DNA from 3 places in the Shewanella sp. 3_MG-2023 genome. Region 1 is predicted to be linked to each of the others. Evidence: predicted binding sites of a transcription regulator. Region 1 holds the regulator's gene; each other region holds the start of a gene.

Region 1 (4,540 bases):
GTCAGCAGTGGTTGGTGTAGCGCTAGAATTTGTCCCATTGCCACTCACATCAGCCGCTTGCACGGTATCGCCAGAGTCATTACCCCAAGCATTACGCTCATAAGTGACTACTGCAGCAATTTCAGTTGCCGTTAGCTGCTTGGCAAACGCTTGCATCGCAGTGCCAGGCTTACCATTAACGACAATATCGATATGACCAGACACTGGGCCTTTAATCATTGGACTGCCAATTAGGGAAGGGAAGACGCCAGGTAAACCAGCACCATTAGGTTGGTGGCAAGCCGCGCAGCGACCCATGTAGATTTGTTCGCCTTGGGCCATTAACTCGTCATAGCTAAGGGTTTGGCTCAGTGAGGCTTGTGCAGCGGCTTTAGCATCGACAGCAAATTGCTTTTGGTCGATTAGCCATTGGTCAAAGTCTGCTTCTGAGACGGCTTCAACAACAATAGGCATAAAGCCATGATCTTTACCGCATAGTTCGGCACATTGGCCTCGATAAGTACCTATTTTATCGATTTTAGTCCAAGCTTCATTGATGAAACCAGGATTTGCATCTTTTTTAACGGCAAATGCTGGTACCCACCAAGAGTGGATAACGTCATCCGAGGTCATTAAAAAACGTACTTTACGATTTATTGGTAAAACCAGCGGCTTATCGACCTCTAAAAGATAGGTGTCGGTTTTATCTGCGGTGCCAGTAATTTGGTCTGCTGGGGTAGATAATAAACTGAAAAACTCGACATCTTCATTGAAATAGCTGTAATGCCATTTCCATTGAGAGCCCGTCACTTTGACTGTCAGTTCAGCATCGCTGGGATCTTCCATAGCAATCAGCGTTTTTGTTGCTGGGATTGCCATGCCAATTAGGATTAGAAATGGCAATACTGTCCAAGCTATTTCAACCTTGGTACTGTCATGAAAGTCGGCTGCAACTGCACCCTTAGATTTTCTGTGATAGATCATGGAATAAATCATGATCCCAAAGACCACGACACCAATGGCGCAACAGATATACAAAATAATCATATGCAGGTCGTAAACCTGGCCACTGATCTCTGTTACACCTTGAGTCATGTTTAAGGGCATCTCTGCCGCTGTGAGTGGGGTTGCAAGCAACGCCACCATTAATCCGTACAACAATCGCTTCACAAGACTACTCCTCTGCTAATTGCGAATTGCAATTACAAAGAAAAGCCACACAGTAATACTCTGCTCTATGCAAACTTTTCATACCCGAAAAAGTTTGATCATTTCAAAGTACACGGTGGCTTTGAGCTTGAAAACTCAATTATGTTATTACGTTACGGTGCCACACTTGTACCTAATACTGAACTTATCAATTATATTTGACGCTTTACATTCAAGGCTTTCTATACCGCACGGTACCAGCTCAATCTTTTAATAGCGTTTGTATCTTTTTGACATTTATTCTCGGCAGTACGATAAATTGTTACTACCTTGTTAACTACATTACTTGGAGATTAAATATTGATCAAGATCACTTTATCATCTAATTTGCTGAAAAAAGTGCAAAAAAAAGCCCCTCAGCGTAGTGAAGGGCTTTTTTAGTCATATTTTACTAGTGAAACGAGGTAAGGTTTACCCGAGTCGGTACTGCTAAAGTTTGCGTTAATGGGTCGCCTTCAGGTAAGTGAGTATTTACATCTTCAATGATAAGCCCTTGGGCTAAGGCATTTTTGGCAACCAATTGAATGCGGCGATTGTCGCGGGCATCTAATGGTGGTGTCCAAGTAATTACTGCACTTGAAGTACCGTTAGTGAGCGCTTTTTCCATCGCCCACAGGGTTTCGACTTCATCTTTGGTGTGAACTAACAATACTCTGTCCATACGAACATTGGCATTAGCAAGAATTTGCTTATAACCGATATGCGGCGGATTAATCAGTACAATCCAACGGCCTTGCTGACTTAAAATGGCTAACTGACTGCATAATTGAGTCAATTCAGTTAAGCCTTGGTTTTGGGTGCGCTTGGTTTCAATCCCTTGTTTAGTGGGTAAGGGATCAGATGCCATATCTACCCATAATCCAGGGTGACGCGGTGCATTGCCTATTAATGTGTTCATAACCAACCTCCATTACGAATAACGCCAACAGCAAGCCCTTCAATCGTTAGGTTTTGGCAACTTAAATCAACTTTAATCGGCTCATATTCTGCATTTTCAGCATGTAAATAAATAATATTGCCTTTCTTTTCAAATCTTTTCACGGTTACATCGTCTTCAAGACGTGCCACTACAACTTGACCATTGGTGGCAGTTTGCATTTTATGCACTGCTAATAAGTCGCCCTCTAAAATACCAATGTCTTTCATACTGTCGCCTCGAACGCGTAGTAAGAAATTAGCATTGGGCTTAAACATTTCTGGGTCAACTTGGAAATACTGTTCAACATGCTCTTGAGCAAGGATAGGTTCACCTGCAGCAACTTGGCCGATAAGTGGTAAGCCTGCTTCAACTTCCTCCTCCACCTGCACCATGCGGATCCCGCGAGAGGTACCAGGAATAATTTCAATACAGCCTTTTTTTGCCAGTGCTTTTAAGTGTTCTTCAGCGGCATTGGCGCTTTTGAAGCCTAATCGAGTTGCAATTTCTGCACGAGTTGGCGGCATACCTGTTTCGGCGATATTACATTTAATTAGCTCTAATATTTCAGCTTGGCGTGGCGTTAAAGGTCTCATATTGATTCCTGTTTTTTTATACAGTGACTGTCATTATATACAGTATCGGTGGTCGCGCAAGTATTAACCAAATTAATTTAACTATTATCATCTAATTCTTGTTGGCTATATATGGGGGCACGGTTAAGTATCTGTAATTTAATTATTTAGTTAATGAAGGTAAGTCAGCTTTTTAAACCGATGAAATTGGCTATTTCTCACATCGTTTGTTTAAACAGTATATTTATACAGTAGTGTTGATTGAAAATAGGTTGGTTGTTATTCGGATATGGCTATTTTTACTGAACAAATATTCTCTGTATAGACCCTTGTTAGTGAAACTGAACCATTATCTGGTATTCTATGGCCAATTAATTGATGTTGAATATGCGAACACTCATGTTAAAACCTGACTCAATCATAGCAAAATCATTACGTTGGATTCAAAAACTGATGGTGCACACGGTTGTTGTGCCTGAAGATCCCTTTGCCGATCTGAACTTAGACCCAGATAAACCAGTGGTCTATGTGATGAAGACAGAATCACTCAGTGATATTGCGGCATTAAATGAAGTGACCGCCAAATATGGCTTACCGAGCCCTTATGAGCGACTAGACGTTGATGGCTTAAATACCCCTAGAATTGTGTGTATTGAAGGTCGTAAGCCTCTATTTGGCAAGCGTTTAAGTGGCGAAAAATTTGTTGATAACTTCACCAGCTTATTAGCCTTACATAAAAAAAATGATCAACTTGATATTCAATTGGTGCCAGTGAGTCTGTATTGGGGACGTATCCCTGGTAAAGAAGATGACACCATGACCGCAGCCGTATTTGAGCGTGAAAACCCGACCTGGTTACGTAAATGGTTGATGATTTTGTTCTTAGGTCGCCATAGCTTTATTCAATTCTCAAATGCTATGTCGCTACGTTATATGGCTGATGAACACGGCACTGATGTCAGTATTGCGCATAAACTTATCCGTGTGGCGCGAGTGCACTTTAGACGCCAACGTAAAGTGATGACAGGCCCACAACTGCCAAATCGTCAGGCAATGTTCAACTCATTATTAAAGTCTGATGCCATTGCTCAAGCGATAAAAGAAGAAGCGCTTAATAAAAAAATTCCTGAAGACAAAGCCCGCGAAAAAGCTATTCAGTATTTAGATGAAATTGCAGCGGATTACTCAGACAGCTTAGTGCGTATTGCTGAGCGCTTTCTTACTTGGTTGTGGAATAAGTTATACAGCGGTATTAGCATTAAAAGCGCTGAAAAAGTGCGTAAGCTGCATCATGATGGTCATGAAATTGTCTATGTGCCTTGCCATCGTAGCCACATGGATTACCTACTGCTGTCGTATATTTTGTATTACCAAGGCATGGTGCCGCCGCATATTGCCGCCGGTATTAATTTAAACTTTTGGCCAGCAGGCCCTATGTTCCGCCGTGGTGGTGCTTTCTTTATTCGTCGTAGCTTTAACGGTAATAAACTTTATACCGCAGTGTTTCGTGAGTATTTAGATCAGTTATTTGCTAAAGGCTATTCGGTTGAATACTTCACCGAAGGTGGTCGTTCTCGTACCGGTCGTTTATTAGCGCCTAAGACCGGCATGTTAGCGATGACAGTTAACTGTGTACTGCGGGGCATTGAACGCCCAGTAACCTTAGTGCCAGTTTATCTTGGTTATGATCATGTGATGGAAGTGTCCACCTATCATAAAGAGTTAAGCGGTAAGAAAAAGCAAAAAGAATCAGTGTGGCAGGTCTTTGGTGCGCTGCGTAAATTAGGCAACTTTGGCCAAGGTTACGTTAACTTTGGCGAGCCAATCAATGTGCAGCAATTTTTAAATCAACAATCGCCAA
Region 2 (4,540 bases), on a different contig from region 1:
TTGCAGCCATTGACGCTCCAGCAAAAGTCATGAGTGAAGATGCGCAAAATACCTTAATCGATTTACTGCACGCCTGCCCTAACGGCGTAATGCGTATGAGCGATGAAGTTGAAGGTGTGACTGAAACATCGCTTAACGTCGGAGTGATTAACACTGACAACGAATCTGTTGAAGTGCTATGTCTTATCCGCTCATTGATTGACTCAGGCCGAGTGCAAATTGAAACGCAATTAACGGCATTAGCAAACCTTTCAGGTGCTAGCATTGATCTATCAGGCGCTTACCCTGGTTGGAAGCCTGATAATAGCTCACCAGTGATGGCCATTGTCCGTGAAACGTATAATGATATTTATAAGAAAGACCCGACGATTATGGTTATCCATGCCGGTCTTGAATGTGGACTATTTAAAGAACCATACCCAACCATGGATATGGTCTCTATTGGCCCAACCATTCGTTTCCCACATAGCCCTGACGAAATGGTGAACATCACCACTGTTGGCCAATATTGGGAACTACTGCTTGCGGTACTAGAGCGTATTCCAGCAAAAGGCTGAGCTTTAACTCTCTATTAAATTACGCGCTTAATAAAAAGGCTGCTCTATTCTTGATATAAGAAAAGGCAGCCTTTTTGTTTCTAGCGATAATCACTAGAACTGCAAATCTAATTGCTCGCTATTATCATCTGTAACCACTTCTGGCTGGCTATTATCAGCTAAACCAACACTGACACCGATTAATCTTATACCTCGACCATTGGCCCGCTCTAGTGCTTGAGTTAACAATGTCTGGAATAAGTTAAGCGACATTTCATCACTGCGATGCTCAATGGTAGTTTGCTTGAAATCGTTAAATTTAAGTTTTACTACCTGTTTATGAATTTGCCGGTCTTTAGCACTGCGATGCACCCGGCTAATAAGCTCTTGGATTAACTGCGGCATGACATTGCTGCATTGCTCTATAGTAAAAATATCTTGGGCTAAGGTGGTCTCAACCCCAACCGACTTTCTGATACGATTTGGGCTTATTTGACGTGTATCGATACCTTGAGTGCGCTCAATTAACACGCGGCCAAATTTACCAAAACCGCTGATGAGCTTGTCACTCGGGTAGCGCTGCACGTCTTCACAGGTTTCAAGCCCGAGCGCTGCAAGCTTAGCCGAGGTTACTTTTCCCACCCCAGGGATTTTACTTAAGGATAATGATTTTATAAACGAAGGGATCTCAGCAGGCGTGATCACATATTGACCATTAGGCTTATTTAAGTCAGAAGCTATTTTAGCTAAAAACTTAATCGGTGCGACTCCCGCGGAAGCAGTAAGCCCGGTTACCGTAAAGATTTCAGCTCTGATCTGCTCAGCAATTAAGGTGGCGCTACCTTTACATGCATCACAATCAGTAACATCAAGATACGCCTCGTCCAATGATAACGGCTCAACTAATTCTGTATAACGATGGAATATTTCACGGATTTGCAGCGAAACCGCTTTGTAAACCTCCATCCTGCCTGGCACCAATATCAAATCTGGGCAGAGTTTTAATGCCTGATAACTCGACATAGCAGAACGAACGCCATATTTACGCGCCTCATAACTACAGGTACTGATAACACCACGGCGATCGCTGCGCCCACCTACAGCAATAGGTTTACCACGCAATTGTGGAAAATCACGCATTTCAACTGCGGCATAATAGCAATCCATATCAATGTGGATAATTTTACGCATGGCGTTTTCATAAAGAAGTCACTGAATGACATCATGATACTGTATATAAAAACAGTGTTCAAATTAAACCTTTATCACCAGTCGCGTTGAAAGCTTCAAATTACAAAATAGCGCTAATTTGCAATACAAATAAATAACAGTAAGAACACTAAACATCAGACAACACAAAAACAAAATCAACATTACATGATGCAAATCACTAACTTTTTTATAAGCTTAGGGTATATTTTGATTTATAAGCAGGTACAATCAAACAAAAATAATAATACAATTAGGTGAGTTATGAACAAGTTTGGCTTTAAAGCGAGTTTACTATTTGCGTTAACAATTCTATTAGCTTTCGCCTTGATCATTAGCGGGCTGGTCACTCACCAATTATTAAAACAACAAATAACAGACAAGCTGACAACCGACATCCACCACCAAATAAAAACCAAAGTCAGTGAAATAGAAAGCTCATTTAATCGCACCACTTCCGCGGTAACTGAACTCGCGAGTCTATACCGTCATAACAATGTGGATGCCGGCCATGTCGCCATGACTCAATACACAGCGAAATTAGGTGGCGTCTCTAAAGTCATTATGGGGTTTGATGATGGCCAATCCTTTGCCTCTATTGCTTCAGAGTCTTTTCCTGACGGCGTCGGTGTAGTCGATAAATATGATCCCCGCACTCGTCCTTGGTACCAAAACGGCAAACAAAAAAATACCTTGTCCCTCAGCGAAGTGTTTTTTACCCGTACAGACGGTATACCTATGGTCGGGGTTATGCACCCAATTGATGGCGGGATCATCATGGCGGATTTACGTTTTGACTACTTGCAACTGCAACTACAAGCATTAGCAGATATTGAAGGTGCCACTGGCTTTATTATTGATAAAAATGGCTTAGTGTTAGCCTCTAATTCAGCCTTAACTAATCAAAAAGACAATATCAGCAGCAATAGCCAACTAAGCGAGATCTATCAAAGTATTCTCGGTCAGGATAGCTCATGGGCGCTCAGTGATATAAATGACGTTAGCACGATTATTGCTAGTCAAAAAATCCCTTTAATTGATAACAACCAATGGTATGTGATTGTCACCCTCGATGAAGCAACAGCTTTCGCACCGCTTGTTAATGCCACATTAAAACTCAGCGGCATCATATTATTGGTACTTGGCTTATCTGTTGTGGCGTTATTAATACTACTGAATAAGCTCTATCAACCGATTAATGAACTACGTGACTTAGTCACTGGCTTATCTCAAGGTAATGGTGATTTAACCCGTCGTTTGGAAGTCAAAAATGATGACGATATCGGAAAAATTTCCCTCGGAATTAACGCCTTTATTTCACAACTACAAACCATGTTGTTAGCCATCAATAAATCGACAATTAAATTATCTACCGGTATTGATAAGCTGCAGCACTATAGCCAAAACAGCGAACAAATTTTGACAGCCCATACCAATGAAACAACCCAAATTGTGACCGCCATTGAAGAGCTATCAAATACCGCTGTCACTGTGGTTGAGAATACCGAAACCGCAGCCAAGCATACTAATGAGGCTAATATTACTGGCGAGCAATCACTGAAGACCATTAACTTAACCCAAGTGGGTATCCAAGGTTTAGCTGCTGAAATCCATCAAACTGCTGGTAATGTCGAGCACATGAATAATGAAACCAGCAGTATTCAAAGCATTGTTGATGTGATTGGGAGTATTGCAGAGCAAACCAACCTGTTAGCGCTTAATGCCTCGATTGAAGCTGCAAGGGCCGGAGAGCAAGGGCGTGGTTTTGCTGTGGTTGCAGATGAAGTGCGCGCCCTTGCCAGTCGCACCCAAACAAGTACCAGTGAAATTGAAATCGCGCTGGCAAAATTAAAAGCTGAAGCCACTGCGGTGGTGGCGGCCATTGGCAGTACTGAACGAGCCTGCTCAGACACGGTTACTGAGGTCAGTAATACTTCTGATAATTTACAAACCATGAGTACTATTGTTGCTCAAATCAATGCCCTCAATAGCCAGATATCCACTTCAGCAAATGAGCAAAATATTGTTATTCAGGAAATTAATCGAAGCATGCACCAAATTCACGATATGGTTGAAACCTTAAATGATGAAGGCATTATGCAGCGAAATGAAACGGATAATATTGCCACAATCAATGTGGAGCTAACCAATATGATTAATCAGTTCAAACTATAGCGTTACCAATACATATAACGCTTAAAAATCCCATAAAAAAAGCCTAACTCAGTTAGGCTTTTGTTTTGTAGCAAACTCAATGATTACATTTTGTTTTGAAGCAAACTCAATGATTACATTTTGGTTTGCAGATAATTTTGTAAACCAACGCGATCAATTAATCGAATTTGTTTTTCTAACCAATACATGTGATCAGATTCAGTATCATCAAGTAGTACTTCTAAGATTTCACGGGTTTGGAAGTCGCCTTTTACTTCGCATAAAGCGATGACTTCACGTAAATGATCAGCAACTTGATATTCGTAGCTCAAGTCATTTTTAAGCATCTCTTCTACGTCTTTACCGATGTTTAATGCTTCACGACTTGCAACATCTGGCGTGCCTTCCAAGAAAAGAATGCGCTGAACTAACTTAGCAGCATGGGCTTTTTCGTCATCTGACTCATGTAAGATGCGCGTATAAAGCTCATCAAATCCCCAATCTTCGTACATGTGTGCATGTACAAAGTATTGATCCATCGCTGACAACTCACCAGTTAATAATGCATTTAAAGCTGCAATAACTTCTGGATTACCTTTCATGATAATGTCCTATTAATCTTTAATTTGTGATTGAAGATA
Region 3 (4,540 bases), on a different contig from region 1:
ATTTTGAAAATTCATCTTGTAGGCCAAAAAGATGAAAATATCACCCTGCGCTGTGAAGTAATTGATACCGGTATTGGTATTGATGAAAGTCAGCAAGAATATCTGTTCCAGGCCTTTGGCCAAGCAGACTCGTCTATTTCACGCCGCTTTGGTGGTACCGGCTTGGGCTTAGTGATCACCAAACGTTTGATTAACCAAATGGGCGGCCAAATTGGCTTTACCTCAATTCCAAATCAAGGCTCAACATTTTGGTTCATGCTGCCATTGGAATTAAGCCAGTTTCATATTGGTGAAGTGCTGCATTTGGACTCTTTACGTAATAAAACCCTGTTGTTATTTGAATCAAGAGAGCTAAGCCGCGATATGCTCAATCGCCGCTTTGAAGCGTGGGGGCTACATTTAACCACTGTTGGCCAAATTAGCCATTTAGAGTCAACGCTTTCATCAAGCAAAGTGCATTACGATTATATTCTGCTTAACTGCCATGGCTTTAGTGATAAAGAGCAGTTATTAAGCTGTTTAAGCATGGCGAGGGAAAAGACCTCATGTTTAGTCTTGCTTCATGATTGCATCGAGCAGCAAAAAATATTAAACCAAGCATTGAGGCCTAATAGCGATATTTTACTCAGTATGCCAGTGAGTGACTACGAGTTGGCTAACCACTTAATTCATCCACCCACTCAAACAGCGCTATTAACCGAGTCACTACCCGCGACTGTGTATGAGCGCAAGAATTTGAGCGTACTTGCTGTTGATGACAACCTTGCTAACTTAAAGCTAATCGATACCCTACTGAAAGAGTTGGTGGTTAATGTCATCTCTGTCAATAACGGTGATGAAGCCGTGAGCTATGCCCAAAAACAAGCCTTCGATGTTATCTTTATGGACATTCAAATGCCCGGCACTGATGGGGTTACAGCAACCAAACTTATCCGCCAAGACTCACTTAACCGCAATACACCTATTATTGCGGTAACAGCCCACGCTATCGCTGAAGAGCGAGAATTAATTTTAGGTAGCGGCATGGACGGTTATCTGCCAAAACCCATTGATGAAGCGGCATTAAAAGGGGTGATTGATCGCTGGATAAATAAACCTAAATTTACCCACTTTGATATGCATACCCTTAATTGGGAGCTGTGCTTAGCACAAACCAATCAAAAACCGGATTTAGCATTAGAGATGCTGCAAATGTTGGTGGACTCACTGCCTGAAAGTGTCAGCAACATAGAAACGGCATTAAAAAGCAGCAATAGTTCGCTTATGCTGCAAACCGTGCATAAACTTCATGGAGCGAGTTGTTATTGTGGGGTGCCCAACACCCAAAAACTTTGCCAAGAATTAGAGTCTGCGTTAAAGCACAAAACCAACATCGAAGACTTAGAACCTGAAATACTTGAGTTACTTGACGAGCTAACTAAGGTAGAATCAGCAGCAAATCAAGTGATATCACAGTTATCAGCGGATGTTCCCTATGAGCAATAAACCCGGTTTTTTTAAGCGTTTAAAAGCGCTGTCATTACCTCAAAAGCAACTTTTTGCGACCGCGCTATGTCAGCGCATGCTGCCCAATTACGCCCTTTTCTCCGAAGTGTGTGAGTTTGGCGAGCCTAAAGTATTAAGCACAGTATTGGATTTACTTTGGCAATCACAATACGATAAAAAGCTTAAGTTTAATTACGATATTCACTTACAGCGTTTAGATGAAAATACCCCTGAGCCTGCAGATTTTGAAGCCTACGGTGTTTATCCTGCAATGGATGCTGCTGTAGCGTTATCGACTTTACTCGGTGGCATACAAGCTAAAATCGAAGAAGATATTACCAACGTCAGTAAATTATCATCAAGTACAGTGGCCAACTATATTGAAGCCATTAGCATTGAAGAACTTGAAGACGTCATGAATGAAGATGTTGTAGAAGAGTTCGTATTTAACCATCCTGTAATGCAAGAAGAGAAGCACTTACAAGGAATGTTATTAGATGTGATTGAAGAAACAACAAAAATCACACCTGAATTCATTAAGGAATTACGCAAAGAAATCATTGATGCTGGCGTGTCTAATATCGGCATCAGTCTGCAGCAATGATACTTTTAAAGTAGCAATAGCACTCTTTAAGTAGCAATAGCACTCTTTAATAAGGGCCTGTCATCATGCCCTTATTAAAGATACCGCTAACAGATAGCTTTATACTCTAATGCCAACCTGATGGGCAACATTTACATCTTCCTTGTCGTATCAGATCTATGCAGTTTTTCTTATCTTAGTTTAATTTAAAAACTTAACTTATTTGAATAGCTTAGATTCATCTCATACCTTACCTTTATCTAATATCTTATTGGCGCCATTAAAGTAAGATATCCAACGCCCACATTATTGATATGTCATTCAAGGCCCTAAAAAGGAATCAAGCTTGCCTAGTATCCTAACCCCACTTATCGCTGTTTTTGGCATCATGGTTATTGGCTTTAGTGTCCAGAAACTTAAATTACTCCCCCAAGATAGTGACTCGGCGCTAAATAAATACGTCTACTATATCGCCTTCCCTGCTATTTTATTTATTGCGCTGGCCGAAACTGACATTAACGATATTCTGCAATGGGGATTTATATTCGCCTTTGGCCTCGCTATGGCGGGCACATATTGTATTACAGTGATCATCTCAACCCTTGCAGACAATAAACAGCCCGCGCTAGCTGCAATTAGAGGCCTAAACACCAGTTTTGGTAATACCGCCTTTATTGGGATCCCTTTAATGATGAGCTTGTATCCTGATAACAATCAAGCCATCGCCACCGCAGCCATTGCCAGTCTACTGTCCATTATCATGTTCGCATTTGCACTGGTGAGCATGGAACTTGCGGTGAATAAAACCCAACAACGTCATCCTATTATGATTATGCTCAACGCATTAATCACCAACCCCATCGTTATTGGTTGCGCCCTAGGGGTATTGGTATCAGCGCTCAAAATAAACCTACCTGACAGTATCAGCATGATGTTTCGGTTAATCGGAAACACCTCTAGCCCCTGCGCCTTATTTGCCATTGGCATGGTGTTAGCTAAAGCCATGCATCGCGGCGCAAAAGCTGGGCCTAAAAAACATAATATCGCCCTTGAAATGAGCTTGCTGAATAGTTTAAAACTCATTGTCCAGCCGTTATTTGCCTATGTTTTATTAAGCTATTTTAAGGTGGAGTCTGAGCTAGTTTTTATGGGCGTCATTCTGGCGGCACTGCCGACAGCAGCAAGTGTTTACTTACTGGCACAGCGTTACCAAATCTATGCCTTATCAAGTGCCAAGTGCATATTGATCAGCACTACAGCCACCTTTATTAGTTTGCCCATTATTGAAAAAATCTTAAGCGCCTTGGTTTAATCCTCGTATAAAAAATCAGCACCATTTTTTATACAGTACTTTACTGTATATAAAAACAGTGTAAACTGTATGCGGATACAGTGGTTTGATGGTTATTCACACAAGGATTGATTATGCTGTGCCAATTAAGCATTAATAATTTCGCAATTGTACGTTTTCTAGAACTCGACTTTAAAGCTGGCATGACCAGCATTACTGGTGAGACCGGTGCTGGTAAATCCATTGCTATTGATGCCCTGGGCTTATGCCTTGGTAATCGCTCAGATGCCAATAGCGTTAGACCAGGTGCAACCAAAGCCGAAGTGAGTGCCCGCTTTAGCTTAGATGATGTGCCATTTGCTAAGCGCTGGCTAGAGGACAATGACCTTGATGTCGAAGACGAATGTATCTTAAGAAGAACAATTAATGCCGATGGCCGCTCACGTGCCTATATAAATGGTAATCCAGTTCCGTTAGCCCAGCTTAAATCTCTAGGGCAATTATTTGTCGGTATTCACGGCCAACACGCGCATCATGCAATGTTAAAAAGCGAGCATCAACTGACCCTTCTTGATAGCTACGCCAACCATAAATTATTGCTTGATGGGGTAAGCAAAAGCTATCAACGCTGTAAGTTAATCGAAAATGAACTGAAACAATTACAACAAAATCAGCAAGAGCGTATCGCCAGAAAACAGCTAGTGCAATATCAAGTTGAAGAGCTTGATGAGTTTGATCTTAAAGCCGGTGAATTTATTGAGATTGAGCAAGAGCATAAACGCCTTGCTAACGGCACAGAGTTAATTGATACCTGCCAATCCAGCCTGCAATTACTGTGTGATGACGATGAAGCCAATATTGAATCTTTACTTAATCGGGTCGTGGGCTTAGCTGAGAACCTAACTGAGTTTGACCCACAACTAAGTAATATTGCTCAAATGCTCAATGAAGCGTTAATTCAAGTGCAGGAAAGCAGCAGCGAAGTTCAGGACTATTTAAGCCGAATAGAACTCGATCCTGAACACTTTGCTTACCTTGAGCAGCGCATTTCAAAGGCGATGCAATTATCAAGAAAACACCATGTGAGCTCTGAGCAACTGTTTGAGCATCACCAAGCTTTAAAAGCTGAACTTAGCGAGCTTAATAACGATGCCACAAGGCTTGATGAAATTCAGCAGCAA

The links. The regulator LexA, encoded in region 1, represses DNA repair genes until DNA is damaged. The targets are predictions, from matches to a motif close to TACTGTATNNNNATACAGTA.
Region 2: dinB (DNA polymerase IV) is a predicted target of LexA. The motif match lies at 1,765-1,784, and genes of this name have one in related genera.
Region 3: recN (DNA repair protein RecN) is a predicted target of LexA. The motif match lies at 3,422-3,441, and genes of this name have one in related genera.

Annotation. Positions count from the first base shown of each region.
Region 1 is NZ_JAUOSH010000004.1:138,038-142,577, reverse strand. Features, by position in the region: gene coxB (cytochrome c oxidase subunit II) at 1-1,149, opposite strand, end outside; gene Q4591_RS03795 (cell division inhibitor SulA) at 1,580-2,086, opposite strand; gene lexA (transcriptional repressor LexA) at 2,083-2,700, opposite strand; gene plsB (glycerol-3-phosphate 1-O-acyltransferase PlsB) at 3,079-4,540, shown strand, end outside.
Region 2 is NZ_JAUOSH010000008.1:126,775-131,314, forward strand. Features, by position in the region: gene Q4591_RS06680 (aminoacyl-histidine dipeptidase) at 1-557, shown strand, start outside; gene dinB (DNA polymerase IV) at 651-1,727, opposite strand; gene Q4591_RS06690 (methyl-accepting chemotaxis protein) at 2,010-3,920, shown strand; gene bfr (bacterioferritin) at 4,034-4,501, opposite strand; gene bfr (bacterioferritin) at 4,514-4,540, opposite strand, start outside.
Region 3 is NZ_JAUOSH010000008.1:24,393-28,932, forward strand. Features, by position in the region: gene barA (two-component sensor histidine kinase BarA) at 1-1,485, shown strand, start outside; gene Q4591_RS06285 (YjaG family protein) at 1,475-2,089, shown strand; gene Q4591_RS06290 (AEC family transporter) at 2,415-3,380, shown strand; gene recN (DNA repair protein RecN) at 3,494-4,540, shown strand, end outside.